Regions from separate parts of the Bacillus sp. 41-22 genome, predicted to be linked through region 2. Evidence: a T-box and tRNA genes for the amino acid it is inferred to sense, from the RefSeq annotation. Region 2 holds a T-box; the other holds one or more tRNA genes.
The links. A T-box is a leader RNA that pairs with one kind of tRNA and senses whether it is charged. The one in region 2 lies ahead of leuS (leucine--tRNA ligase), so its partner is inferred to be a tRNA-Leu.
Positions count from the first base shown of each region.

Region 1 (14,646 bases), 970 kb from region 2:
TGGATTTTTATTGGTTTCTTCTTAGCGCTGTTCTCGCAAAGCATTGCCGGTATGATCGAAATGCGTTTATTAGGGATTACACCGGGATCTGAAAATACAGCAAGACTTATGGACATCGCAAGAACGACACCTTGGTTCCTTATTGTCATATCTATAATAGGACCTATTTTGGAAGAAATTGTATTTAGAAAAATTTTATTCGGTACACTTTATAAGAAGTTTAACTTCTTTATTGCCGCTATTATTAGTTCACTTGTATTCGCGGCGATTCATTTTGATTTTACTCACTTATTGGTATACACTTCTATGGGGCTCGTATTCGCCTTTTTATACGTAAAAACGAAACGAATTATAGTTCCTATTGCAGCTCATGTTGCAATGAATACATTAGTTGCAGTTGCTCAAGTTGTAGTAAGCAATGAGCAAATTCAAGAAATGATTAAAGAAGCTGAAAAAATGCAAGGCTTTATCGGAGGATTTTTAGTATGAGAAACTCACCATTGTTCATGGCTGCATTGTACTTTCTTCTTGGATGTATCTTTACACGCTTCGCCATTACGAACGTAACAGATACAATCTGGAATATGTGGACAATACTATTTGCAGTTATGGCAACAATTGATTTTAATTTGGCACTTCGCCTTATCTTAGTTAAATTCACAAAGAAAAAACAATAATAAAACGCAGAGGTCATCTCCTCTGCGTTTTATTGTGGATAATTCTTCAAAAAGTAAACAAGAGTTTGTAACTCTACAGCTAAATCAATGTGATGAATCCTTATATTCTCTGACACATTTAAGCGTGCTGGTGTGAAATTTAAAATACCATGCACGTTCGTTTCTGCCAATCTATCTGCCACAGATTGCGCTACTGTAGCGGGTACCGTTAATATTGCCACTTGTATATCAGTTGATAAACGTTCTTCTAGTTCATCCAAATGATATACAGGAATGCCTCCGATTTCTGTTCCAACTTTCTCTTCACTAACATCAAACGCCATTTCAATTTTTGTATTATTGTTTTTCGTGAAATTATAATGTAAGAAAGCGGTCCCTAAATTACCTACTCCAATAAGTGCCACGCGTGTTATATCATCTTGGTCGAGTGTTTCACGGAAAAATGATAATAAATAATTTACGTTATATCCATATCCTTTTTTCCCTAACGCTCCAAAATATGAAAAATCTCTTCGAATAGTTGCGGAATCAACCTTTACCGCTTCACTCAATTCGGCTGATGAAACACGTTGCTTACCAGAAAGAGATAAGTTTTGGATAAATCGATAGTATAGAGGCAATCGTTTGGCAGTGGCCTGTGGAATTTTTTGCTGATCCATATAACCTCTCCTCTCTTCCTATCTTTATTCTTATACTTGAATCAAATACAGAAGTTTAGTACTCATGAATTTCCTTGTATAATAAAGAGAAGAAGTATTCTCTCTTTATTTTAAACTATACACTATTTTTAGTATGATTGAGAAATATAAACATGGCAAAGTTAAGAAATTATTTGAGGTGAAAACATTGATATTATTACAAGTGAATGGGCTTTCGAAATTATACGGTGCAGAAACGATTCTTGCAAACATAAAATTGGAAGTACAAACAAAAGATCGTATCGCATTAGTCGGACGAAATGGAGCTGGAAAATCTACATTATTAAAAATAATAGCTGGCGAGTTATCTCATGATGGTGGTGAAATTATAAAACCGAAAGATGTCTCAATGGGGTATTTAGCTCAAAATACCGGATTAGAAACGTCTTTAACAATTTGGGATGAAATGTTAACCGTCTTTACACACTTGCAGCAGATGGAGACAAAACTTCGAAGGCTAGAGCAAGAGATGGGAAAAGAAGAAAACTTTTCAAATGCGGCTATATATGAGAAATTATTAGCTGATTATGACCAATTACAATTAGATTATAAAGATCAAGGCGGCTATCAGTACGAAGCGGATATACGCTCAATTTTAAGCGGTCTTGGCTTCCCAGTTGAAACGCATCAGACGAAAATTTCCACATTAAGTGGTGGACAAAAGACTCGATTAGCTCTTGGGAAATTATTATTAACTAGACCAGACTTACTTATTTTAGACGAACCTACAAACCATTTGGACATCGAGACACTAACATGGCTTGAACAATATTTACAAGGCTATCCTGGCGCGATTTTAATCGTTTCCCATGACCGTTATTTCTTAGATAAACTCGTTACACAAGTATACGAAATTTCTAATAAGGAAAGCCGACGATTTGTTGGTAACTACAGTAAATATTTAGACTCAAAATCAGCTCTATACGAGCAAGAAATGAAGCGTTATGAAAAACAACAAGATGAAATTTCTAAACTGGAAGACTTTGTACAAAAAAATATAGCTCGTGCATCTACGACAAAACGCGCTCAAAGTCGCCGTAAACAATTAGACAGAATGGAAGTATTAACTAGACCATTAGGCGATTCTAAATCAGCTTCCTTCCACTTCGATATTGAAAAACAAAGTGGAAATGATGTTTTACAAGTGAAAGATGCAACTATTGGCTATTATCAGGAACCGATTATTGAACATGTAAATATGCGCTTAACTCGCGGTGACAGTGTTGCCTTAGTTGGGCCAAACGGAATTGGAAAATCTACATTATTAAAATCCATTGTGAATAAGTTACAGCTATTACATGGAAACGTTGCTTTCGGGTCAAACGTATCTGTTGGTTATTATGATCAAGAACAAGCCAACTTAACATCTTCGAAGCGAGTTTTAAATGAATTATGGGATGAATATCCATTGCAGCCCGAAAAAGAAATTCGCACTATACTAGGCAACTTTTTATTCACAGGGGATGATGTACTCAAACCAGTATCTTCTCTTAGTGGTGGACAAAAGGCTCGACTAGCTCTTGCAAAACTTATGATGCAAAAATCCAATTTATTAATTCTCGATGAGCCAACAAACCATCTTGATTTAAATAGTAAAGAGATTTTGGAGAATGCTTTAATTGATTACCCAGGTACTCTTCTATTCGTCTCTCATGACCGCTACTTTATTAATCGCGTAACGACAACCGTTGTTGAGTTATCAACAGAAGGTGCACAAGAATATTTAGGTGATTACGATTATTACGTTGAAAAGAAAAATGAAATGATTGAACGTGCGGAACTAGAGCAAGAAGATGAAGTACCTGTTCAAAAAGTGGTGGCACAAGAAAAATTAAATTATCTCGAAGAAAAAGAACGTAAACAGTTAGAGCGTCAACGTACTCGAAAAATTGAAGAACTGGAACAAAATATCGTAGGCTTAGAAGAAGAAATTGCTACGTTAGAAGACCAACTTTGCTTACCAGAAATATATGCAGATTATGAAAAGGCTAGTGAAATTACAACTAAAAAACAAACACTGCAAGAACAGCTTGAAGCTTGTATGGCAGAATGGGAAGAACTGCATATATAAGAGAATTTAAAAGAGGAGGATGTCTCATAAGTCGGGCTTTTTGACGAGATGACCTCCTTTTTATTTTCTGTTTTGGAATCAATACCATAATAAATGAAATTATACAAACCATTCGACAAGGATTGACAATAGTAGCACCTTATATAATAAGAGGAGGATGTTTCAAAATGTTTTTTGGACATCTCTTTGTTTTTTATTTCCCAAAAAAGAATTTCTTCAAAGGTCAGACTTCCTCTATGTTATCCACAAGGTTATACACATATCCACCTTTATAATATAAACTTTCAAATAACTTTTCCACATTATCCACAACTAGATAAAAAGTTATACACATTTTATGTACACAAAAAAACCCAAATTATCAACAGATAATTCGGGTTTTATCCACAAGCTGTGGTTAATTTTGTGTATAACTATGCTTCAATATCTAATCCTGGATTTGCATTTAAAGCTAATGTAGCGCGTTTTCCTTGTTCGTATGCAATTGTACCTGCAGCCGCAATCATCGCTGCATTATCTGTGCATAAAGATAGAGGAGGAATAATTAGCTCTATATTTTCTTTTTGTGCAAATTCTGCTGCTAAACGTGCACGAAGCCCTTTATTAGCAGCTACTCCACCAGCAAGAAGCACTTGTTTTACATTATAAGCATCTGCTGCACGAGACGCTTTCGTTACAAGTACATCTATTACACTTTCTTGGAAACTTGCTGCTAAATCTTCTGGTGCAATTTCTATACCGCGCTGTTTTGCGTTATGCACAGTGTTGATAACTGCTGATTTCAATCCACTAAAGCTGAAATCATACGAATCAGGTTCTAGCCACGCACGAGGCAAATCAATTGTTGGTTTTCCTTCATGCGCAAGGCGATCAATATGAGGACCACCTGGATAAGGCATTGATAATGTACGAGCTACTTTATCGTAAGCTTCTCCTGCCGCATCATCTCGCGTTTCACCAATCACTTCAAATGAACCATGTTCTTTCATATAAACAAGCTCCGTATGTCCACCGGATACAACAAGCGATAGTAACGGGAATTGTACTTCTTTTACTAAACGATTCGCATAAATATGACCAGCAATATGATGAACACCAACTAGAGGGATATCATGAGCAAAAGCCACAGCTTTCGCTGCATTTACACCTATTAAAAGTGCTCCGACTAAACCTGGTCCTTCTGTTACAGCAATTGCATCAATATCCTCAAAAGTGATATTCGCTTCTTTTAAAGCTTCTTCTAACACAACTGTGATTTCTTCTACATGATGACGGGATGCAATCTCTGGTACAACTCCGCCAAAACGCTTATGACTTTCAATTTGCGATGCAACGACATTCGCAATGATTTCCGTTCCATTTTTAACAACTGCTACAGCTGTTTCATCACAGCTTGTTTCAATACCAAGTATAATCGTATTTTTTTCCATTATATATTCACCCACATTACAAGACCATCTTCCTGATTGTCTGCATAGTATCGTTTACGAATCCCACCATTTTGAAATCCGTATTTTCTGTATAACTGCTTTGCTACTTCATTTGACATGCGTACTTCAAGTGTCATTGTTTTTACTCCTAAACCTTTCGCTTCGGAAATGACTTCTTTTAATAAGGCATCCCCTAGCTTTTGACCTCTGTATTCCGGCAGGATAGCTATATTTGTTACATGTGATTCATCAATAATTATCCACAATCCACAATATCCAATTACGAGACCATCTTTTTCTAGCACGACATAATGTGCATGTTCATTCACCTCTAATTCACGGTGAAAGGCATCTGCAGTCCAAGGGGTTGAAAAAGATGCTTCTTCAATAGCTACAATTTGAGCAATATCATCGAGTGCCATCTTTCTAAATATCATATCCATCTTCTGTAGGCCCCTATTGTTTTTGACTTTCTAACCATTTTGTTTCAGCTTCAGCTAAACGAAGATAGCTAGGAACAAACGTATGCACGTCTTGTTCTTCTTTTTGTAATCCTAAAAATGCTAATTCACTTGGTCTTGGGTTATTCTTAGTGAACGGAGCAAATACAGCTTGATCACCTAAATATTCTACAATTGTTTCTTTATGCAATTTAACATCGTTACCAATAAATAAAACAGGCTGTTCTTTATCTTTTAACATTTGCAACCAGTCAACAATAAGAATAATTCGGTCTTCTTCTATTGAAGTTATACGCTCTCCTTCATATGTATATAACCCCGTGTAAATTTGACCACGTCGGCCATCAAATAAAGGACAAATTAGTCCATTAAAATTAGTACCATTTGCAGCCACCACTTCCAAACTTGATACACCTACAATTGGTATTTGAAGTGACCAAGCTAATGTTTTTGCCGCTGTCACACCTATACGAACACCTGTATATGATCCCGGTCCAGCTGCTACAACAATTTTAGTCAATTCTTTCGGTTTTACACCGCATTCTTTTAACAGTTTCTCTACAGCTGGCATAAGACGTACAGAATGGTTTTTTGTTAAATTTGTAATGATTTCCCCAATCACGTTCCCTTCCTCAATAAGGGATACACCCATTACGTAATTTGAAGTATCAATTGCTAGTACTTTCATCTTGTAATAGCTCCTCACATAATCTAATATAGCGATCTCCAATTGGCTCGAGTACAATTTTTCTTGTATCATCTCCAGCATGGAATAAACTAATTTGCAACTTCTCATTCGGTAAATATGCTTCTATTAAATGAGCCCATTCTACTACTGTAATCCCTTCACCATAGAAATACTCATCAAATCCTAAATCTTCTTCACTTTCCGCTAAACGATACACATCCATATGATATAGCGGTAATCTTCCTTTATATTCTTTAATAATATTGAAGGTAGGACTATTTACGACTCTTTTCACTCCAAGACCTTTTGCTAGTCCTTTTGTAAAAGTCGTCTTGCCAGCTCCAAGATCACCTTCTAAAATAATTACATCTTTTTCCTTTACAAGTCTCCCTAATTTTTCTGATAATCGCTGGGTTTCTTCGGAAGATTTTGTTGTTATTTCATATTTACTCACAGACTTCACCTACTTTACTCACAATGTTCTCTGCTCTTTATTATACAGGTTTTAAATATATAAAAAAGTCCTTAGGAGTTTTCCTAAGGATAGTTTGACTGTCTTTATTAGTTTTTTGTTAAAACAAATAAAAAAATACGAAACAACTTGTTTCGTTCTTTTCTTTATATAAAATGGCGGTCCCGACCGGGGTCGAACCGGCGATCTCCTGCGTGACAGGCAGGCATGTTAACCACTACACCACGGGACCATTTGGTTGCGGGGACAGGATTTGAACCTGCGACCTTCGGGTTATGAGCCCGACGAGCTACCGTACTGCTCCACCCCGCGATGATATAAATAGCCTGGCAACGTCCTACTCTCACAGGGACAAGGTCCCAACTACCATCGGCGCTAGAGAGCTTAACTTCCGTGTTCGGTATGGGAACGGGTGTGACCTCTCTGCCATCATTACCAGACTATATTCATTTAAGACAAGAATCATCATAACTCATTCGACATTTAAAGTCAATAAGTTTTTTATATTCTCTCAAAACTAGATAACATTAGCTTCATATTATATGGTTAAGTCCTCGATCTATTAGTATTCGTCAGCTCCACATGTCACCATGCTTCCACCTCGAACCTATCAACCTGATCATCTTTCAGGGATCTTACTAGCTTACGCTATGGGAAATCTCATCTTGAGGGGGGCTTCATGCTTAGATGCTTTCAGCACTTATCCCTTCCGCACATAGCTACCCAGCTATGCCCTTGGCAGAACAACTGGTACACCAGCGGTGCGTCCATCCCGGTCCTCTCGTACTAAGGACAGCTCCTCTCAAATTTCCTGCGCCCACGACGGATAGGGACCGAACTGTCTCACGACGTTCTGAACCCAGCTCGCGTACCGCTTTAATGGGCGAACAGCCCAACCCTTGGGACCGACTACAGCCCCAGGATGCGATGAGCCGACATCGAGGTGCCAAACCTCCCCGTCGATGTGGACTCTTGGGGGAGATAAGCCTGTTATCCCCGGGGTAGCTTTTATCCGTTGAGCGATGGCCCTTCCATGCGGAACCACCGGATCACTAAGCCCGACTTTCGTCCCTGCTCGACTTGTAGGTCTCGCAGTCAAGCTCCCTTATGCCTTTGCACTCTACGAATGATTTCCAACCATTCTGAGGGAACCTTTGGGCGCCTCCGTTACACTTTAGGAGGCGACCGCCCCAGTCAAACTGCCCACCTGACACTGTCTCCCGGGTCGATGAGACCCGTAGGTTAGAATTTCAATACAGTCAGGGCGGTATCCCACCAGCGCCTCCACCGAAGCTAGCGCTCCGGTTTCAATGGCTCCCGCCTATCCTGTACAAACTGTACCAAAATTCAATATCAGGCTACAGTAAAGCTCCACGGGGTCTTTCCGTCCTGTCGCGGGTAACCTGCATCTTCACAGGTACTATAATTTCACCGAGTCTCTGGTTGAGACAGTGCCCAAATCGTTACACCTTTCGTGCGGGTCGGAACTTACCCGACAAGGAATTTCGCTACCTTAGGACCGTTATAGTTACGGCCGCCGTTTACTGGGGCTTCAGTTCAGAGCTTCGCTTACGCTAACCCCTCTCCTTAACCTTCCAGCACCGGGCAGGTGTCAGCCCCTATACTTCGCCTTACGGCTTCGCAGAGACCTGTGTTTTTGCTAAACAGTCGCTTGGGCCTATTCACTGCGGCTTTCCGTTAAGAAAGCACCCCTTCTCCCGAAGTTACGGGGTCATTTTGCCGAGTTCCTTAACCAGAGTTCTCTCGCACACCTTAGGATTCTCTCCTCGCCTACCTGTGTCGGTTTGCGGTACAGGCACCTTTTATCTCGCTAGAAGCTTTTCTTGGCAGCGGGGAATCAAAGACTTCGCTCCATAAGGAGCTTCCCCATCACAGCTCAGCCTTCACGATAAGCGGATTTGCCTACTTATCAGCCTAACTGCTTGGACGTGCACAACCAATCGCACGCTTCTTCTATCCTTCTGCGTCCCTCCATTGCTCAAACGATAAAGAGGTGGTACAGGAATATCAACCTGTTGTCCATCGCCTACGCCTGTCGGCCTCGGCTTAGGTCCTGACTAACCCTGAGCGGACGAGCCTTCCTCAGGAAACCTTAGGCATTCGGTGGACGGGATTCTCACCCGTCTTTCGCTACTCATACCGGCATTCTCACTTCTAAGCGCTCCACCAGTCCTTCCGGTCTGACTTCACTGCACTTAGAACGCTCCCCTACCACTGATACCATTGGTATCAATTCGCAGCTTCGGTGGTGTATTTAGCCCCGGTACATTTTCGGCGCAGAGTCACTCGACTAGTGAGCTATTACGCACTCTTTAAATGGTGGCTGCTTCTGAGCCAACATCCTAGTTGTCTAAGCAACTCCACATCCTTTTCCACTTAATACACACTTTGGGACCTTAGCTGGCGATCTGGGCTGTTTCCCTCTTGACTACGGATCTTATCACTCGCAGTCTGACTCCTAAGGATAAGTCATTGGCATTCGGAGTTTGACTGAATTCGGTAATCCGATGAGGACCCCTAGTTCAATCAGTGCTCTACCTCCAAGACTCTTACACTTAAGGCTAGCCCTAAAGCTATTTCGGGGAGAACCAGCTATCTCCAGGTTCGATTGGAATTTCTCCGCTACCCACACCTCATCCCCGCACTTTTCAACGTGCGTGGGTTCGGGCCTCCATTCAGTGTTACCTGAACTTCACCCTGGACATGGGTAGATCACCTGGTTTCGGGTCTACGACCACGTACTAAACGCCCTATTCAGACTCGCTTTCGCTGCGGCTCCGCCTCTTCAGCTTAACCTCGCACGGGATCGTAACTCGCCGGTTCATTCTACAAAAGGCACGCCATCACCCATTAACGGGCTCTGACTATTTGTAGGCACACGGTTTCAGGATCTCTTTCACTCCCCTTCCGGGGTGCTTTTCACCTTTCCCTCACGGTACTGGTTCACTATCGATCACTAGGGAGTATTTAGCCTTGGGAGATGGTCCTCCCAGATTCCGACGGAATTTCACGTGTTCCGCCGTACTCAGGATACATTCAAGAGAGAACGAAGTTTCGACTACGGGGTTGTTACCCTCTGTGACGGACCTTTCCAGGTCGCTTCGTCTACCTCGTTCCTTTGTAACTCCGTATAGAATGTCCTACAACCCCAAGAGGCAAGCCTCTTGGTTTGGGCTAGATTCCGTTTCGCTCGCCGCTACTCAGGAAATCGCATTTGCTTTCTCTTCCTCCAGGTACTTAGATGTTTCAGTTCCCTGGGTCTGTCTTCCATACCCTATGTATTCAGGTAAGGATACCATACCATTACGTATAGTGGGTTTCCCCATTCGGAAATCTTCGGATCAAAGCTTACTTACAGCTCCCCGAAGCATATCGGCGTTAGTCCCGTCCTTCATCGACTCCTAGTGTCAAGGCATCCACCGTGCGCCCTTTCTAACTTAACCAAACTAAAATTAAAAAAATATGAGCTACACTGTTATCTAGTTTTCAAAGAACATACATTTAAACTTGAGAGATAGTTCTCTCAAAACTGAACGAAACAAAACAAGTCAACGTTTATTGATGAACTGCGTTCATCAATTCTCCATAGAAAGGAGGTGATCCAGCCGCACCTTCCGATACGGCTACCTTGTTACGACTTCACCCCAATCATCTGTCCCACCTTAGGCGGCTGGCTCCATAAAGGTTACCCCACCGACTTCGGGTGTTACAAACTCTCGTGGTGTGACGGGCGGTGTGTACAAGGCCCGGGAACGTATTCACCGCGGCATGCTGATCCGCGATTACTAGCGATTCCAGCTTCATGTAGGCGAGTTGCAGCCTACAATCCGAACTGAGAACGGTTTTATGAGATTAGCTCCACCTCGCGGTCTTGCAGCTCTTTGTACCGTCCATTGTAGCACGTGTGTAGCCCAGGTCATAAGGGGCATGATGATTTGACGTCATCCCCACCTTCCTCCGGTTTGTCACCGGCAGTCACCTTAGAGTGCCCAACTTAATGATGGCAACTAAGATCAAGGGTTGCGCTCGTTGCGGGACTTAACCCAACATCTCACGACACGAGCTGACGACAACCATGCACCACCTGTCACTCTGCTCCCGAAGGAGAAGCTCTATCTCTAGAGTTTTCAGAGGATGTCAAGACCTGGTAAGGTTCTTCGCGTTGCTTCGAATTAAACCACATGCTCCACCGCTTGTGCGGGCCCCCGTCAATTCCTTTGAGTTTCAGCCTTGCGGCCGTACTCCCCAGGCGGAGTGCTTAATGCGTTAACTTCAGCACTAAAGGGCGGAAACCCTCTAACACTTAGCACTCATCGTTTACGGCGTGGACTACCAGGGTATCTAATCCTGTTTGCTCCCCACGCTTTCGCGCCTCAGTGTCAGTTACAGACCAGAAAGTCGCCTTCGCCACTGGTGTTCCTCCATATCTCTACGCATTTCACCGCTACACATGGAATTCCACTTTCCTCTTCTGCACTCAAGTCTCCCAGTTTCCAATGACCCTCCACGGTTGAGCCGTGGGCTTTCACATCAGACTTAAGAAACCACCTGCGCGCGCTTTACGCCCAATAATTCCGGATAACGCTTGCCACCTACGTATTACCGCGGCTGCTGGCACGTAGTTAGCCGTGGCTTTCTGGTTAGGTACCGTCAAGGTGCCAGCTTATTCAACTAGCACTTGTTCTTCCCTAACAACAGAGTTTTACGACCCGAAAGCCTTCATCACTCACGCGGCGTTGCTCCGTCAGACTTTCGTCCATTGCGGAAGATTCCCTACTGCTGCCTCCCGTAGGAGTCTGGGCCGTGTCTCAGTCCCAGTGTGGCCGATCACCCTCTCAGGTCGGCTACGCATCGTCGCCTTGGTGAGCCGTTACCTCACCAACTAGCTAATGCGACGCGGGTCCATCCATAAGTGACAGCCGAAGCCGCCTTTCAATTTCGAACTATGCAGTTCAAAATATTATCCGGTATTAGCCCCGGTTTCCCGGAGTTATCCCAGTCTTATGGGTAGGTTACCCACGTGTTACTCACCCGTCCGCCGCTAACTTCATAAGAGCAAGCTCTTAATCCATTCGCTCGACTTGCATGTATTAGGCACGCCGCCAGCGTTCATCCTGAGCCAGGATCAAACTCTCCAATAAAGTTAGTTTGTCTAGCATCTAAAAATAAAAATTGACGTTCACGTTGTTTGTTTCGTTCAGTTTTCAAAGAACTAAAAGCGGGTGAAGAGAATCGAACTCTCGACCAGAGCTTGGAAGGCTCTTGTTTTACCACTAAACTACACCCGCGTGGTCGGGAAGACAGGATTTGAACCTGCGACCCCCTGGTCCCAAACCAGGTGCTCTACCAAGCTGAGCCACTTCCCGTTATGGCGCGCCCGAGAGGAGTCGAACCCCTAACCTCTTGATCCGTAGTCAAACGCTCTATCCAATTGAGCTACGGGCGCTTATTCATGATGTTTTTTCGTCGTTGTATTTTGGCGACTCAATTATCTTACCATACTACATTTTCAAATGCAAGTACTTTTCAAAAGATTTTTTGATGCGGCCGAGAGGACTTGAACCTCCACGGGGTTTCCCCCACTAGGCCCTCAACCTAGCGCGTCTGCCGTTCCGCCACGACCGCGCGGAAAAAACAAAAGTGAGCCATGAAGGATTCGAACCTTCGACCCTCTGATTAAAAGTCAGATGCTCTACCAACTGAGCTAATGGCTCGTAAATGGCTGGGCTAGCTGGATTCGAACCAGCGCATGACGGAGTCAAAGTCCGTTGCCTTACCGCTTGGCTATAGCCCATCGAAATAGTTATCTTCTTTTCAAAGACAAATGTTATTTTACCATAATGTCCAATAAAAAACAACTGCTATATAGCAGAAGTTAAAATGGCGGTCCCGACCGGGGTCGAACCGGCGATCTCCTGCGTGACAGGCAGGCATGTTAACCACTACACCACGGGACCATTTGGTTGCGGGGACAGGATTTGAACCTGCGACCTTCGGGTTATGAGCCCGACGAGCTACCGTACTGCTCCACCCCGCGATAATATTATTTATATAATTTATATGGTGGAGGATGACGGGATCGAACCGCCGACCCCCTGCTTGTAAGGCAGGTGCTCTCCCAGCTGAGCTAATCCTCCGAAGTGGTGACCCGTACGGGATTCGAACCCGTGTTACCGCCGTGAAAGGGCGGTGTCTTAACCACTTGACCAACGGGCCAATATGTATGGCAGAGAAGAAGGGATTCGAACCCTCGCACCGCGTTAGCGATCTACTCCCTTAGCAGGGGAGCCCCTTGAGCCACTTGGGTACTTCTCTGTATGGCTCCGCAGGTAGGACTCGAACCTACGACCGATCGGTTAACAGCCGATAGCTCTACCACTGAGCTACTGCGGAATAATGAAGACAATTTGTATCTTATAAAAATTCTCATCGTAAGTCAAGAAGTTTTTTCACAACATCTTGCGCAAACGTGACATGTTTATAATATACTGGATTGCGTTTTCACTGTCAAGATGTTTTCACTACCAGTTTTAGTTGTCCTTTACACTTTCCACATACATATCTTTGTGTATTTATTTGACGTCTTCTTACATATTGAAAAGAACACCCCATACATTCATACATAGAAACTCTCGTTTCCTCCTCACTAATCATTCGTTTACAAAAACGTGGTGCACCTACTTTCTTTAATAACTCCCGAAAATCTCTATCTCGATGCTTATACCCTTTTCCTGTGATATGTAAGTGATAATGACAAAGTTCATGTTTAACAATCCCGACTAACTCTTCTTTTCCATATACTTCGTAATATCGATAATTCAATTCTATATTATGATTCTTCAATAGATAGCGCCCACCAGTTGTACGTAACCTACTATTAAACATCGCTTTATGTAAAAACGGCATTCCAAAGCATTGTAACGATACCTCTTCCACTAACCGCTGAATTTCTTGCTCATCCATTCTCATTCCTCCTAAACTAAAAAATATTTCCACACTTTTCTCCCTTCTTATACATATAGTAAATAGTACATATACCCATCCTCATTCAAGAAGCGTGATTTCTAAAAATGCAGCATTGCTAGAAATCCACTCACCAACCTCTCATCAAAGTTACTTTAACTAAAAGGAGCTACTTTTTTTGAGAGCAGGATTAAACAAGGAGGGATTCCTATGCCCACGTGGCTAAAGAAACAAATGCAACGTGCATATTTCGAGAAAAACCGGTATCAAATCAAGTTACTAAATGAATGCTGGTTTTATTATAGTAAAATACATCAAAGTTCATAATCAATTAAACTTTCCAGTTCATAAAAAGAGAGCAGTTTCATCTGCTCTCTTTTCTTACTATTCAATCGGTAACATTGATAATGCAACACGACCTTTTTTCGTATCAATATCATCTACCCATACCTTTACAATTTGTCCCACGGATACAATATCTAATGGATGCTTTACAAATTGTTTGCTTAGTTTAGAAATATGTACTAAACCATCTTGCTTCACACCAATATCAACAAAGGCACCGAAATCAACAACATTGCGGATCGTTCCCTCTAATTCCATACCACGCTTTAAATCTTCTAATTTTAAAATCCCCTTTTTCAAAAGTGGCTTTGGCAACTCATCCCTCATATCTCGCTCCGGGCTAATTAAAGCATCCATAATATCAACTAATGTCGGCTCACCAATCTCCGTCTCTTGAGATAATTTAGAAATATCTACTCCTTCGAAACTCTTTTGCAAGTTTGGTTTCCCCACATCATTCTTTGATAACCCTAAGCTCTTCAATAGCAATTCAACATTTTTATATTGTTCTGGATGAATCCCTGTGCGATCTAACGGATTCGCTCCTTCTAATATACGTAAAAACCCGATACATTGTTCATATGTTTTTGCACCTAAACGTGGGATTTTCTTTAATTCAGTACGCTTCGTGAATTTCCCATCTTCCTCACGCTTAGCTACAATGTTTTTCGCAACTGTTTTTGATAATCCCGAAACATATTGCAACAATGCAACTGAAGCTGTATTTACATTAACACCAACTCGGTTAACTGCTGTCTCTACTACAAATGTTAATGATTCATTTAATCTCTTTTGAGATACATCATGTTGATATTGTCCC
Region 1 covers NZ_CP084035.1:247,892-262,537, reverse strand. The annotation lists gene LCF45_RS01525 (CPBP family intramembrane glutamic endopeptidase) at 1-489, shown strand, start outside; gene LCF45_RS01520 (YdiK family protein) at 486-677, shown strand; gene LCF45_RS01515 (redox-sensing transcriptional repressor Rex) at 707-1,336, opposite strand; gene LCF45_RS01510 (ABC-F family ATP-binding cassette domain-containing protein) at 1,524-3,446, shown strand; gene tsaD (tRNA (adenosine(37)-N6)-threonylcarbamoyltransferase complex transferase subunit TsaD) at 3,860-4,876, opposite strand; gene rimI (ribosomal protein S18-alanine N-acetyltransferase) at 4,876-5,319, opposite strand; gene tsaB (tRNA (adenosine(37)-N6)-threonylcarbamoyltransferase complex dimerization subunit type 1 TsaB) at 5,333-6,025, opposite strand; gene tsaE (tRNA (adenosine(37)-N6)-threonylcarbamoyltransferase complex ATPase subunit type 1 TsaE) at 6,006-6,479, opposite strand; tRNA gene LCF45_RS01485 (tRNA-Asp) at 6,654-6,729, opposite strand; tRNA gene LCF45_RS01480 (tRNA-Met) at 6,733-6,809, opposite strand; rRNA gene rrf (5S ribosomal RNA) at 6,822-6,937, opposite strand; rRNA gene LCF45_RS01470 (23S ribosomal RNA) at 7,040-9,961, opposite strand; rRNA gene LCF45_RS01465 (16S ribosomal RNA) at 10,108-11,659, opposite strand; tRNA gene LCF45_RS01460 (tRNA-Gly) at 11,736-11,806, opposite strand; tRNA gene LCF45_RS01455 (tRNA-Pro) at 11,808-11,884, opposite strand; tRNA gene LCF45_RS01450 (tRNA-Arg) at 11,888-11,964, opposite strand; tRNA gene LCF45_RS01445 (tRNA-Leu) at 12,061-12,143, opposite strand; tRNA gene LCF45_RS01440 (tRNA-Lys) at 12,160-12,232, opposite strand; tRNA gene LCF45_RS01435 (tRNA-Gln) at 12,238-12,312, opposite strand; tRNA gene LCF45_RS01430 (tRNA-Asp) at 12,400-12,475, opposite strand; tRNA gene LCF45_RS01425 (tRNA-Met) at 12,479-12,555, opposite strand; tRNA gene LCF45_RS01420 (tRNA-Val) at 12,580-12,655, opposite strand; tRNA gene LCF45_RS01415 (tRNA-Glu) at 12,660-12,734, opposite strand; tRNA gene LCF45_RS01410 (tRNA-Ser) at 12,743-12,833, opposite strand; tRNA gene LCF45_RS01405 (tRNA-Asn) at 12,837-12,911, opposite strand; gene LCF45_RS01400 (SprT family protein) at 13,026-13,481, opposite strand; gene cmpA (cortex morphogenetic protein CmpA) at 13,692-13,808, shown strand; gene LCF45_RS01390 (Tex family protein) at 13,866-14,646, opposite strand, start outside.
Region 1: it encodes a tRNA-Leu, which carries the amino acid that the T-box ahead of leuS (leucine--tRNA ligase) is inferred to sense. The anticodon was not compared.

Region 2 (14,646 bases):
CCTTGTATTCCTTGTGAGCCCTGTATCCCAGTTGCTCCTGTACTTCCCGTCGGACCTGTTGCACCAGCTACTCCTGTACTTCCTGTCGCCCCAGTATTTCCTGTCGATCCAGTTACTCCCGTACTTCCACTCGGTCCGCCTCCTGGACCTGTTGCACCAGTTGGACCTGTTGGGCCAGGAGGTCCTCCTGACGGACCGGTTCCCCCTGTTGAACCTGTAATTCCTGTTGGGCCTGTAACCCCCTGACCAGTTGCTCCAGTTACCCCTGTACTTCCACTCGTCCCTTGTGGACCAATAAGCCCTTGCACTCCTTGGGGGCCAGTTGCACCCGGTACCCCTTGCACTCCTTGAATTCCTTGAGGTCCCTCTGGACCAGTAGCTCCAATCGGCCCCTGTAATCCCTGTATCCCCTGTATACCTTGTGCCCCAGTCGCTCCGGTTGGACCAATTGGACCTTGAATTCCTTGCACGCCCTGCAAACCTGTTGCTCCCGTTGCTCCTACTGGTCCCCTAAATCCCTCAGGCCCTTGTTGTCCTTCTGGTCCTGTTGCTCCTATTTGTCCAGCTGGCCCTTGAATCCCTTGCACTCCTTGCGGTCCTGTCGGTCCCATCTCTCCCATCGGACCTTGAAATCCTCTTGGTCCTTGAGGGCCCGTTGGACCTTGTGGACCTGTTGGGCCTGTAATCCCTATACCCGTAAATCCAGTTGGAACAGGAGGAAAAGTAGGCCCAATAAGTTCTGGTGGAATTCTAAAATTAGAGTTTAACGAATGTTGTTTCCCTTTATTATCACGCTCTTTCACATTTTCACCACCTACAAACCATCTTTTTACATGAAACAAAACTCTTCTTTTTAATCTATTTACAAAAGCAATCTCCAAGACTACTTTTATTAGACTCTAATTTATTTTATGAAGTGAATTTTTTAATTAAATTAATAAAAACTCCCCTAATTTCCTAGGGGAGTCCAGCTGTTGAATCCATATTATCTGTATTAGGGACAGCTTGCGCTATACCCGATACATTTACACTTTGCCCCATATTTGTTCCTGTTAAAGTACCAGCAGGGGTACCCCGTGTATATGTTGTCGTCACCGAATCTCCTGGCTGTAAACAAAGCTTCGTCTCCGTCCCTATTACTGTAACAACATCAATCCAAGTGCAACCCGTTGAACCACTATACGATTTCGTAGCAGTAAATGAAGTATCACTCAAATTGTCACCTGTAAATATATTCCCAGTATTATTAACGATAATAAATTCTTTAATACGTGCAGGCATACTTACACTCTACCTTTCCTTTATGCACCTAATGTACGTGTACTCGTCGCTAATGGCGGAAGAAACACTGATGTTCTAATCACAGCTTCTGGCTGTCGTTTCCCATTTAAAAAAATAGCCGCACTCGATCCTCCAGCACCAGCATATATTTTTGCCACAGCTAAAGGTGAGATATCATAACAGTCACCGACATTAACAGCTCCTGTATTATTTATAATTTTTACTTTACGCATGTTAATCCCCATTTACCTATCCCCCTTTTATCCCACTATTTGCGGGCAGTAAGACTCCCACCTCAAAATTTGGCTGGAGCAAAGAAATTAGGTGAGAGTCGGGCTGCCCGTAAACGCCCGATTGGTGAAGGCTAATAATCAGTCGGGATGAACAAAATCCCCACTGATTAAAGTTTCACTTTATACACTGTATGCAAAAGAAAAAAACTTGAAACAGACTCGTTTCAAGTTTTTAACAATTAACTATTTCGTTTCACCTTCATATTGAAGCATACCGCCAACCATATTCACTGTTTTAAATCCTTGCTCATTTAAATAATGGCATACATTTTCACTACGCATTCCCGAACGGCAAATAAAGATATATTCATTCTCTTTCTCAAAGAAATCCACTTTATTTGGAATATCGCCCATTTTAATATGTACAGCCTCTGGAATTTTCCCTGCCGCTACTTCTTCATCTTCCCTTACATCTACTAAAAATAATGTTTCTCCATTTTCTAAACGCTCTTGCACTTCTTCTGTAGTAATTGTTTTTACTTCTGTCATATGTAGTTCCTCCTTATATACAATAAAACCTTCAGTTTCTTCTTTAAACAATCATTTCTCATCAATTTTAGCACGCGAAGGAAGGAACGCAAAGAATGGAACATTTATTTCTCAATTTTCCAGCAAAACTTATTCTTTACAAACATAACTGACGCATTGTATCCTCAATATACTTGTTTGATGAAAGGAGCCAGTTAAAATGACACTTTTTCTTTTCATTATGGGCATCATTTTCTTAGTTTTTGCAGTTATTGCTCTTAGTATGAAAAATAATAAAAAGATAAAATCCCCTCAAGAAATGTCATTCTTATTTCTATTACTTAGTATAGCTTTCTTCGGTTTATCAATCGCTTCATATATTTTCCGTCTGCAAATCATGTAAAAAAAGGTGCCTACTATAAATCATGCACCTTTCCATATTAATTATTTCCTACACAAAACTAGATACTTTCCGGTTTAAAAACTCATAAATTTTCTTTTCAAATAAATGAACATCTAACGCTCCTGCCATATGCCCATTTATGCTTTCTATCTCATATACTTCTGCGTACTTCCCTTGCTTTTGCAAAATGTCTACCATTTTATAATTATAACGAGGTGGCTGAAGTAAATCTTGTTTGCACGGAATCATGAGTACATTCGCTTCTATATTAGAAAGAGCCTCTTCTAAAGAAGAAAATCCATGCGCAATATCATGTAATAAGACTGCTTTCGCAGTGTACATCCACGAATTTGCATCTACTAAATCTATACTTTTGCATGTCACTTTATTAATCTCTTTCTCAAATGATGTTAATGCAGAAAATTCCTGATAAGGTGCCATTTCTATACTGTTCCGCGGGAATGCCGTTTCATAAAAATGTTCATCAAACGCATTCATAAACATCATTCGATTTGCTAAATGAAGACCCTTCGTTGGCTGCTCTTCTCCATACTTTCCACCTTTCCAGTTTGGATCAAGCTGAATTGCTTCAATCGCATTTTGCGCTACATTTCCCGACGTTATAATTGGATTTTGTGGATTCGTAATAACTCCAATCACTCGCTCTACCATATGAGGATAGTGAACAGCCCATTGCTGCGCAATCATCCCACCTGCCGACGGTCCCATTACAGCATGTAGCCTAGCAATCCCCATATCTTTTATTAACTCATATTGCATACGTGCTACATCTAAAAATGTGAAGACTGGAAAATCCATCGCATACTCAAAGCCAGTCATCGGATTTATCGATTTTGGTCCCGTTGTAATTACGTAGGGGTTCTTGACCTGTACATTACAAAGGTTATCAGTACATATAACGAAATATTTATTTGTATCAATTGCTTTCCCTGGTCCAATTAATCCATCCCACCAACCAGCTTCCTCATCATACTCTGTATATTTTCCTGCCGCATGACTTGTTGCACTAAAATAGTGACAAACCAAAATCGCATTTGATCTTTCTCTATTTAAAGCACCATACGTCTCATACCCCATTTGAACAGGAATCTCCCTACCATTTTCAAACACAAATTCTTTTAAAACAAACTTCTCCTTTTTTACAATTTGCACAGACTCGCCTTCTTCCCGTCATATTATGAACTGCTTACTAAAGGATTTTTTCTATACAAACCAATCTCCTCCTTCTTTTCATAAATAAATGAATAATATACAAAATTAGCCACAAAATAGCACTATATTACAAGATCAAAGAGGGCATACATATGATTTGGAATTGGTTACGTAAGAAAAAAAACTCAAATACAAAAGAGACAGATGATTCGAAACAACAGCTGGATGATCAAAAGGAACATAACAAAGATAAGAATGGCGAGCCAAAAAGTACGGAACAAACTGAGGATTCTTCTCAAAACAAACAGCAAAATTCTAAACAAGAAGATTCTTCTCAAAACAAACAACAAAATTCTAAACAAGAAGATTCTTCTCAAAACAAGCAACAAAATTCTAAACAAGAAGATTCTTCTCAAAACAAGCAGCAGAATTCTAAACAAGAAAATTCTTCTCAAAACAAACAACAAAATTCTAAACAAGAGGATTCTTCTCAAAGCAAACAGCAAAATTCTAAACAAGAGGATTCTTCCCAAAACAAACAACAAAGTTCTAAACAGGAGGATAATTCTCAAAACAAACAACAAAGTTCTAAACAGGAGGATAATTCTCAAAACAAACAGCAAAGTTCTAAACAAGAGGATAATTCTCAAAACAAACAACAAAGTTCTAAACAAGAGGATAATTCTCAAAACAAACAACAAAGTTCTAAACAAGAGGGTTCTTCTCAAGACAAACAGCAAAGTTCAGGAAGTAACAGCATTTATGACTTTAGCAAGCCAGCAAATGACCATATCCATTCTCTACAAGATTTAATAGAGAAGCTGAAACAGTCTAGTGATTTTGTTAATTACCACACATCTGACGATGAAGCGATGCCTTATTGGATTTCTTACTATCGGCCTTCACTTGATGGTGAGAAATTGCAAAAGTATTTAATGCCTACTCTAATGGAACGTCCTTGCGCTCCATTAGAAGAATTAAAAGAACATATTCCGATGAGTGGTATTACAATTACGAACGACTTACAAAAAATTGAGGACATGGTTTTAAAAGGCCATGCAATTATTCAATTAAATCAGCAAGATCAAAAGTGTATGCTTGCAAATATTGCAATTGATAATTATCGTGCACCAACTCCTCCATTAAATGAATCAACCGTTATCGGACCTCAAGAAGGCTTCGTAGAGGATATTGATACGAATATTAATTTAGTAAGAAAACGCCTTCCTGTTTTAGAGTTACAAACAAAAGAAATGATTATCGGAGAGTTCTCAAAAACAAAAGTCGTTATGATGTATTTAAATAACTTAGCTGAGAAAGATAATGTAGATTTTCTAGAGGAATCATTACGCGCTCTTGAATATGATCAAATTAACGATAGTGCTTATATACAAGAATTAATGGGTGAAAAGTCAATTTTCCCACTCTATATAAATACAGAACGCACTGATAGAGTCACAAAAGCACTTATTGATGGAAAAATCGCTATTTTTGTTGATGGTTCTCCAAGTGTCCTATTAACACCTGTATCATATTTCGACTTTTTCATTTCACCAGAAGACTATAACGTTTCTTGGTTATACGCTACATTCTCAAGGATTTTAAGATTGATCGCTGTTCTATTCTCAATTTGTGCAACTCCATTATACGTTGCAGTTTTGAATTATCATTATGAATTAGTTCCGAGTGATTTACTTGAAACATTGATTTTATCAAGGGCTCAAGTACCATTTCCCCCTTTAATAGAAGCACTTTTCTTGGAACTTGCGATTGATTTATTAAGAGAAGCTGGCGCGCGATTACCTATGAAGGTCGGACAAACGCTCGGTATTGTAGGCGGTATCGTAATCGGGCAAGCGTCCGTGCAAGCTGGTTTAACGAGTAATATTTTATTAATTATCGTTGCCTTATCAGCGTTAGCTTCCTTTATTACGCCCATTTATAAAATGGGTAACGCCGTTCGTTTACTGCGTTTCCCATTTCTCGCCTTTGCAGAAATAGGTGGTCTATTTGGCATCTCTCTTGGATTTATCTTTTTATTTACCCATCTTTTCAGACTAACTTCTTTACGTAAACCGTACGCGCTTTTTTATCCAACTAGACAACAATCAATGAAAGATTCATGGATTCGTTTTCCATTAACGATGATTGATACAAGAGATGTACAAGCGAGACCACAGCATGTGAAAAAGTCAGCAAAAGGAATTTCAACAAAACATAGATCGGATTTTGATGATTAAGAAATGAGGTGCATTGATGAGTAAAGTTCAAGAAAAATATCAAATATCTCCCATCTTTGTTTTCTTCTTAATTCACAGTGCACAGTTTGGTGCTGGTGTTCTCGGATTCGCTCGTATTATTGCAAAGGCAGCTGGATACGACGGCTGGATGGGAGTTTTAATTACAGGAATCGGTATCCATATTCTTATATGGATGATGTATTTCTTATTAAAAGAAACAAACGGAAATTTAATTGATTTACATCGGCAAACATTTGGGAAATGGCTAGGAAACGGCATTAGCATCATCTTTATGGCTTATTTTTTTATTGTGAGTATCTCGGTCGTTAGAACATATGTCGAAATTATTCAAGTATGGATGTTTCCTAGTGCATCCACCTGGATGCTCACATTCTTTATATGTTTAATAAGTTATTACATTATTTCATCAGGCTTCCGCGTCATTACAGGAATTTGTGTCATTTCTGTTGGTGGAACCTTAGGATATCTTTTTCTAAGTCTTTTTATTTTGAAATTCTCACATTGGGATAATTTACTTCCGATGTTTTCACATTCTTTTACCGATATTTTGAAAGCGGCCAAACTATCTATTTATAGTATGACAGGGTTTGAAATTTTTCTTATGGTTTATCCGTTTGTTAAAGAGCCAGAGAAGTCCCATAAATTCGCACAATATGGGGCATTATTCTCTAACTGCTTATATTTGTTCAGTACTATTCTCGCTTTTACTTTCTTTAGTGAAAAACAACTACTCAAAACAATTTGGTCTCAACTTTCAATGACACAAGTTATTAAGCTTCCTTTTATAGAACGACTTGAGTATATTGCTATTTCCGCTTATGCTCTCGTTATTGTTACGAGCTTTATTCTACCTTTATGGGCCGCTACTAGAGGAACTCATGAAATCTTTCGTGTTAAGCAACGTGGCATTTTAATCGCCTTTATGCTTATCACCTTAGTTGTTTCACAACTTTTAACGAACAGGCATGATATTAATGATTTTATTAGCAATATATCTAAAGTTAGTTTTTGGCTTATATATGTATACATCCCAATTCTATTTATTATTGTGTGGGTGAAAAGAAAATGGAAAAAACCAAAAGAAAATTAATACTTCTTGTTTGCATCAGTATCTTCAGTCTAACTGGTTGCTTACAAAAAAATATTATTGATGATGTTCAACTCATTCAAGGAACTGTCTTCGATACAGCAAAAGATAATAAAGTAAAAGTTACATTCGTTTGCCCCATACAAAAAAAGGGAAATAAAGTTCAAATTTATGAAGGAACAGGAAACGCAGTAAAACAAGTAAAGGCAGATACATCTTTAGAATCTTCGCAACCGTTCGCAAGCGGTCAAATGCGTGTTGCCTTATTCACAACAAAGGTTGCTAAAAAAGGATTATCCACCTCCTTTGACACATTAATTCGTGATGTGAATATTGGTAATTCACTGTATGTGGGACTATTAGAAGGAAGTGGTACTGAACTATTTAAAGGAAAATACAGTACATCTTATAATGTTGCAATTTATATAAAAAAAATGTTAGAACATAATATGGAAACCGGCCCTTTACCAACTGACAATTTATATTTAGGTGCTTTTCGGTACTACCGTGAAGGACAAGATTCTTATATGCCTATCCTGAAAAAACATGGAGATAAAATAAAAATTACTGGTATCGGTCTCTTAAAAAAGGATAAGTTAGTTGGAACAATCAAGTACCAAGATATGTTTGTTTTCAAAGGACTACTAGAAAAGCACCGCTTAGACTCACATGAATTTAAAACCAATCCTGGCTATGCAATGATTAATAATATCCGTTCCGTCCCTACCTACGAAGTAAACATAAAAAACGGAAAACCTTCTTTCTATATTCATGTGAAAATGGAAGCTCGTATTCAGGAGCTCTCTAGAAAATTTAATTTAGAAAACAAAAAAAATACAACAAAAATAGCTAAGTCAGTCGAAAAACAATTAGATGCGAAAGCTACAAAACTAATTAAACAGTTTAAATCTCTAAATGTTGATCCCCTTGGACTTGGAGCAAAATATAGACAACATTATCGTCCATTCAAATTAGAAGAGTGGCGAAGAATGTATAAAGATGTCCCTATTAAAATAAAATACACCGTAAATATTACAAATTCTGGTGTGATTGAATAAGTTAATGATTGAACTCCCCTCTCTGGCATGGTACAACGGAGAAGGGAGTTTTTATTTTTAAATAGAGAAAAGGATATTTACGGGGGAGCTTATGTCTAAAAAATTAGTAAAGCCTATTTTAAACGGTATTTTATTTCTCGGCGTCTTTTTATTTGCTCATACATATTTAAAAAATGTTTCTTTTACTCGTTATTTACTTGTCGTTATACCAATGCTACTCATCGGAATGTTTGGCATTGATCTTATTTTATCCATTTTAATTAAGAAAGAAGAATAACGAGCGAACATCTTATTTCTCATAAGATGTTCTTTTTATTTAATAACTACCTTATGTTACAATAAACTTCGGCATAACGTAAGAAAGGATGAAACAACATGACAAACGAAAAAGGTTTAGATAAAGGATTCGAACTTGTTGCAAAAATGCATGAAGAATTCGGACATCCTGTAACAAATACTCCAACAAAACTAACAGAAGAGCGCGCAAAAATCCGTGCAAGTTTTATGCAAGAAGAACTAGAAGAATTTCTAGAAGCAACGACTGTTGAAGATCAATATGATGCACTTATTGACCTTATTTACTTTGCATTCGGAACGTTTGCAGAAATGGGCGTACGTCCAGATAAAGGATTCGAAATTGTAAACAACGCAAACATGGCAAAACTATTCCCTGATGGAAAACCTCGATTCCGTGAAGGCGACGGCAAAATTCTAAAACCAGAAGGCTGGCAAGCACCAGAACCACAACTTCGCGCTGAAATTGAACGTCAGCGCCAAGAGGCATTAGCAAACGCAGGAAAATAATAAAGAATCAGCTGCTAGGAATATTCTTAGCAGCTTTTTTGTACTATCATTCACAGGTCATGAACTTCGTGTTTTACTACTCAATATCACATTTCAAAATGCAAATATATTTTTCTTCAAAATAAAAAATCCCCTTGCGCACAAGAGAATTTTTCATGTAATTCATTAATGTCCCACATGTCCAGCATGACCCGCTGCTCCAGCTGTAATTCCAGCTGTTCCCGCTGCAGTTCCAGCTCCTCCACCGTACCAAATTTGTTGTTGTCCTTGATGCTGCTGACCTTGGTGATGATGTTGACCTTGGTGATGATGTTGTCCTTGATGCTGCTGACCTTGGTGATGATGTTGACCTTGGTGATGATGTTGACCTTGGTGATGGTGTTGACCTTGGTGATGGTGTTGACCTTGGTGATGGTGTTGACCTTGGTGATGCTGTTGACCTTGGTGTGTTTGGAAAAGAACCGCTTGCGGATGAATTTGGTGTTGACCATGATGATGTACTTGTTGCTGATGATGCCCTTGGTGTTGACCATGATGATGTACTTGTTGCTGATGATGCCCTTGGTGTTGACCATGATGTTGATGCTGGCCGTGATGTTGGTGATGGCCGTGATGTTGGTGATGGCCGTGATGTTGGTGATGGCCATGATGTTGGTGATGGCCGTGATGTTGGTGATGGCCATGATGTTGGTGATGACCGTGATGACCGTGATGTTGGTGATGCACATGATGACCGTGAACACCTTGAGGGAAGCCACCGACTCCACCAGCTACAACACCGACGCCAGGTACAGGAAATCCTGTTTGTACGCCTCCCACAAAAGATGGAAATGTAGTTGGCATACCTACTGGTACTCCTCCTTGTGCTCCTCCTACGAAAGATGGAAATGTAGTTGGCATGCCTACAGGCACTCCTCCTTGTGCTCCTCCTACCAATGTCGGAATTCCTGTCTGTGCTCCAGCCACTGACGTCGGAAATCCTCCAGCTGCTCCTCCCATCCAACTTGGGATTCCACCATATCCGTGTTGACCATCTCCTCCCATCCAACTTGGGATTCCACCATACCCGTGTTGACCATCTCCTCCCATGAACATCATTTGTCCATAACTATCCGATCCACCTCCGAAGAAGCCATGTGGTGCATTATTGTCCATCCCTTTCATTCCTTTCACCTCTTCTGCTCAATTTAACCTACCTTTTTTATCATATTTCCTATAGAAGAATAGGTGTTTGTCTATATGGGAATTCCGCACCTTTTTCTTCGTTCTTCATTCGTGATAGGATTAATTGACTGATTATTCTTTCCTTATAAAAAAGGGGGCATTTCCATTGGAGAACGTAGCAAAAGCTTCAATCGACGATTTAGATTCAATCGTACATATAGATATAGATGTGATCGGAGACGATAGTAGACGAAATTATATTAAACACGCTATTGATGAAGGAAAATGCATAATTGCAAAAGAGGACAATTCTATTTCCGGTTTTCTAACATACGATACGAATTTCTTTGGTTGTACTTTCCTCTCATTAATAATTGTTTCGCCAACTAAAAGAAGACAAGGTCATGCAAGCTCATTAATCTCATATATGTTAAGTAATTCTCCTACTCAAAAAATATTTTCTTCAACGAACAAATCGAATACAAATATGCAAAAAGTTTTTAAAGCAAATGGATTTATGCGTAGTGGAATGATCGAAAACTTAGATGAAGGTGATCCTGAGCTTATTTTTCACGCAAAAAAGCTCAGAGCATAAACGCTCTGAGCTTTTATTAATAATTAATTAGTTTGCAACAACGTTAACAAGTTTTCCAGGAACAACAATTACTTTACGAACTGTTTTTCCTTCAATTTGTTCTTTGATTGCCTCAAGTGCAAGTTGTTCCATTTCTTCTTTTGATGCGTCTTTACTCATTGTTAGTTTTGTGCGAACTTTGCCCATAATTTGAACAACGATTTCAACTTCATCTTCTACAAGTTTAGACTCATCAAATGTTGGCCAGCTTGCATATGTGATTGTTTCACTGTATCCAAGTTTGCTCCATAGTTCTTCCCCGATGTGAGGTGCAACTGGTGCAATCATTTTTACGAAACCTTCTACATATTCTTTCGGAAGTGTTTCAGCTTTGTATGCATCGTTGATGAATACCATCATTTGAGAAATCGCTGTGTTGAAGCGAAGCTCTGCATAGTCTTCTGTTACTTTCTTCACTGTTTGGTGGTAAGCTTTTTCAAGATCTTTGTTTGGTGCATCAGTAATTTTCTCACTCAATTCACCGTTCTCTTGAATGAATAGGCGCCATACGCGGTCTAGGAAGCGACGAGCTCCGTCAAGACCATTTTCAGACCAAGCGATTGAAGCATCTAATGGTCCCATGAACATTTCGTATAGACGAAGTGTATCTGCACCGTGGCTTGCTACGATATCATCAGGATTTACAACGTTACCTTTTGATTTACTCATTTTCTCGTTGTTTTCACCTAAGATCATACCTTGGTTGAATAATTGTTGGAACGGTTCTTTCGTTGGAACTACACCGATATCATATAATACTTTATGCCAGAAGCGAGCATATAGTAAGTGAAGTACAGCGTGCTCTGCTCCACCGATATAAATATCAACTGGAAGCCATTGTTTTACTTTATCAGGGTCTACAAGTGCTTCGCTGTTGTTTGGATCGATGTAGCGTAGGTAGTACCAGCAGCTACCAGCCCATTGCGGCATTGTATTCGTTTCACGACGACCTTTTTTACCAGTTTCAGGATCAACAACATTTACCCACTCTTCAATGTTTGCAAGTGGTGATTCACCTGTACCTGAAGGACGAATATTCTCTGTTTTCGGAAGAACTAATGGTAATTCTTCTTCTTTCACAGCTGTCATTGTACCATCTTCCCAATGGATTACTGGAATTGGCTCACCCCAGTAACGTTGGCGACTAAATAACCAGTCACGTAGACGGTACGTTACTTTTTGATTTCCTGCGCTTGTTACTTCAAGCCACTCAATCATTTTTACAATTGCTTCTTCTTTATTTAAACCATCAAGGAATGCTGAGTTTACGTGCGCACCATCACCTGTATATGCTTCTTTCGAAATGTCTCCGCCTTTTACAACTTCCTTCATTGGAAGATTGAACGTTGATGCGAATTCATAGTCACGCTCATCGTGAGCTGGAACTGCCATTACAGCACCTGTTCCGTAAGTTGCAAGAACATAATCAGCGATCCAGATTGGTAATTTCTCACCGTTTACTGGGTTAACTGCGTAAGCACCAGTGAATACACCAGTTTTTTCTTTCGCAAGTTCTGTACGCTCTAAATCGCTCTTCATTTTAACAGAGTTAATGTAAGCTTCTACAGCTTCTTTTTGTTCTGGTGTTGTAATGTTAGCAACAAGTGCATGCTCTGGAGCCAGTACACAGTAGCTTGCTCCAAATAGTGTATCAGGACGCGTTGTGAAAACTGTGAACTTCTCATCTGTACCGTCGATGTTGAAGTGTACTTCTGCACCTTCAGAACGACCAATCCAGTTACGTTGCATGTCTTTTAAGCTTTCTGGCCAATTAAGCTCATCTAGATCTTCTAATAGACGATCTCCGTAAGCTGTAATTTTTAACATCCACTGTCTCATCGGACGACGCTCAACTGGATGTCCACCACGCTCACTCTTACCGTCAATGATTTCTTCGTTTGCAAGTACTGTACCAAGTGCTGGGCACCAGTTTACAGGTACTTCATCAACGTAAGCTAAACCTTTTTCAAATAGTTTTAGGAAGATCCATTGTGTCCACTTGTAGTAGGTTGGATCTGTTGTATTTACTTCACGATCCCAATCGTAAGAGAAGCCTAATGCTTTAATTTGATTACGGAACGTATTAATATTAAGCTCTGTAAATTCAGCCGGGCTGTTCCCAGTATCAAGTGCATATTGCTCTGCTGGAAGACCGAATGCATCCCATCCCATTGGATGAAGAACGTTATATCCTTGCATACGCTTCATACGAGATAAAATATCTGTCGCTGTATAACCTTCTGGATGACCTACGTGTAAGCCTGCACCTGATGGATATGGGAACATATCTAGTGCATAAAATTTTGGTTTTTCTGTTTCATCTGGCGTACGGAATGTTTTATTCTCTTCCCAATGCCCTTGCCACTTCTTCTCAATTTCTTGATGATTAAAGCTCATGAGATACCCTCCTTGAAATTCTATTTATTTTCACCGCCCAAAATACAAAAAACCTCTCATCCCTAGAAAGGGACGAGAGGTTATAGATTCCCGCGGTACCACCCTAAATTAATGTAATAAATACATTCGCTTAGATCCGTAACGTGGATTAACGGCAATTGCTACTAATGATTTCACAACTGCAACTCAAAGGCGAGTTCATAACGAAACGTGGATTGACTTGCACCGACCGTCAACTCTCTAAACCAGCTTCTATTACTACTACTCCTTCTCACTGTTATTACAAATATGAGTTAATGTGAACTACCCACCACTTAGTATCTCTTAAGAGCTTACTTGAAGCGAGGGCTTCTCGGTTAATCGTTACTCTTGCTAACTAACGAATTCGTCTTAGGACAGCCGAGCTAACTCCCTTGTTCCAAAGGATATTTTATTACTATTTATTTAAATATATTCTAAAACATGTTGCATGTTCCGTCAAACTAAACTGCAATTTTTTCTTCAACTGTTTCTTCTACTTTTACTCGTCTATCATAAATACTCGTTGCTATAAGCGCTACTACAAGCATTACCATGATCGCAATAAACAATACTTCCATATTGTATAAGTCAACAATCGCTCCGCCAACGACCGGTCCGAACATTTTCCCTACAGTCGCTGCGCTATTTACAACACCTTGATAAAATCCTAGCTTATCTTTCGGTGCAAGTATATTTGCGATGGTCGGAACTGCCGGCCATACGAATAATTCACCAATTGTTAATGTCACCATCGCAATGAGAAACATCGTAAATTGCTGCGCTTGGCTTAAAACAATAAACGACGCCGCAAAAATGACGATTCCAATCATAATTTGTTGTTTTAAAGAACGCTTCATCCAGCGAATTAACATACTAACAAGTGGCTGCGCACAAACAATCATCGCTCCGTTTATCGTCCATAATAAACTATAATGGCGGAGGCTAATATCTAATTCTCGCATATGAGTCGCAATTGCCCCTTGCCACTGTACGTATGTAACCCAGCATAAAGCATATGCTACACATACGATTAGAAGCGCTTTGAAGCCAGGTGTAAGTGACCAACCTTTTTTCGTTTCGGCTTCTTTTTGTACCTCTTGCTCTTTTTTTGCTTCCATACCACGAAATCCAATAAACGCAATTAAGAAGAAAATAAAATATAAAATAAAGTTCGCTAAGAAAATATAATCAAAACGATAAGACGCAACTAATCCACCGCACGCTGTTCCAATCGCAATCCCAACGTTTTGTCCAACATACATTGCATTGAACGCTCGTCTCCCGCCTTCTGGCCAAACCGTACCGACCATCGCATACATCGATGGAAATACCATTCCAGAACCGAATCCGATTAATGCTAGCCACACAACATATAATGGCCAACCATGGAAAAATACAAGACCTAAAATCGATACAAGTGTAATGACAATCCCTACTAAAATTGATTTATAACCGCCCCATTTATCAAATAAAACACCGCCGAGCAAGTTTCCGATTACACCAGTAAGCGAGTTGATCATTAATACCATTCCGGCTACTGATAAAGATTTCCCTAAACTATCATGTAAGTAAATTGTATTAAAAGGCCATAAAAAAGAAGCA
Region 2 covers NZ_CP084035.1:4,537,867-4,552,512, forward strand. The annotation lists gene LCF45_RS23280 (BclA-related collagen-like exosporium protein) at 1-803, opposite strand, end outside; gene LCF45_RS23285 (hypothetical protein) at 958-1,281, opposite strand; gene LCF45_RS23290 (spore germination protein) at 1,302-1,526, opposite strand; gene LCF45_RS23295 (rhodanese-like domain-containing protein) at 1,758-2,063, opposite strand; gene LCF45_RS23300 (hypothetical protein) at 2,263-2,445, shown strand; gene LCF45_RS23305 (homoserine O-acetyltransferase family protein) at 2,494-3,618, opposite strand; gene LCF45_RS23310 (spore germination protein) at 3,771-5,858, shown strand; gene LCF45_RS23315 (spore germination protein) at 5,875-6,969, shown strand; gene LCF45_RS23320 (Ger(x)C family spore germination protein) at 6,945-8,024, shown strand; gene LCF45_RS23325 (hypothetical protein) at 8,116-8,301, shown strand; gene LCF45_RS23330 (pyrophosphohydrolase domain-containing protein) at 8,400-8,828, shown strand; gene LCF45_RS23335 (VrrB protein) at 8,994-9,992, opposite strand; gene LCF45_RS23340 (GNAT family N-acetyltransferase) at 10,159-10,587, shown strand; gene leuS (leucine--tRNA ligase) at 10,615-13,023, opposite strand; T-box leader at 13,089-13,307, opposite strand; gene LCF45_RS23350 (MDR family MFS transporter) at 13,506-14,646, opposite strand, start outside.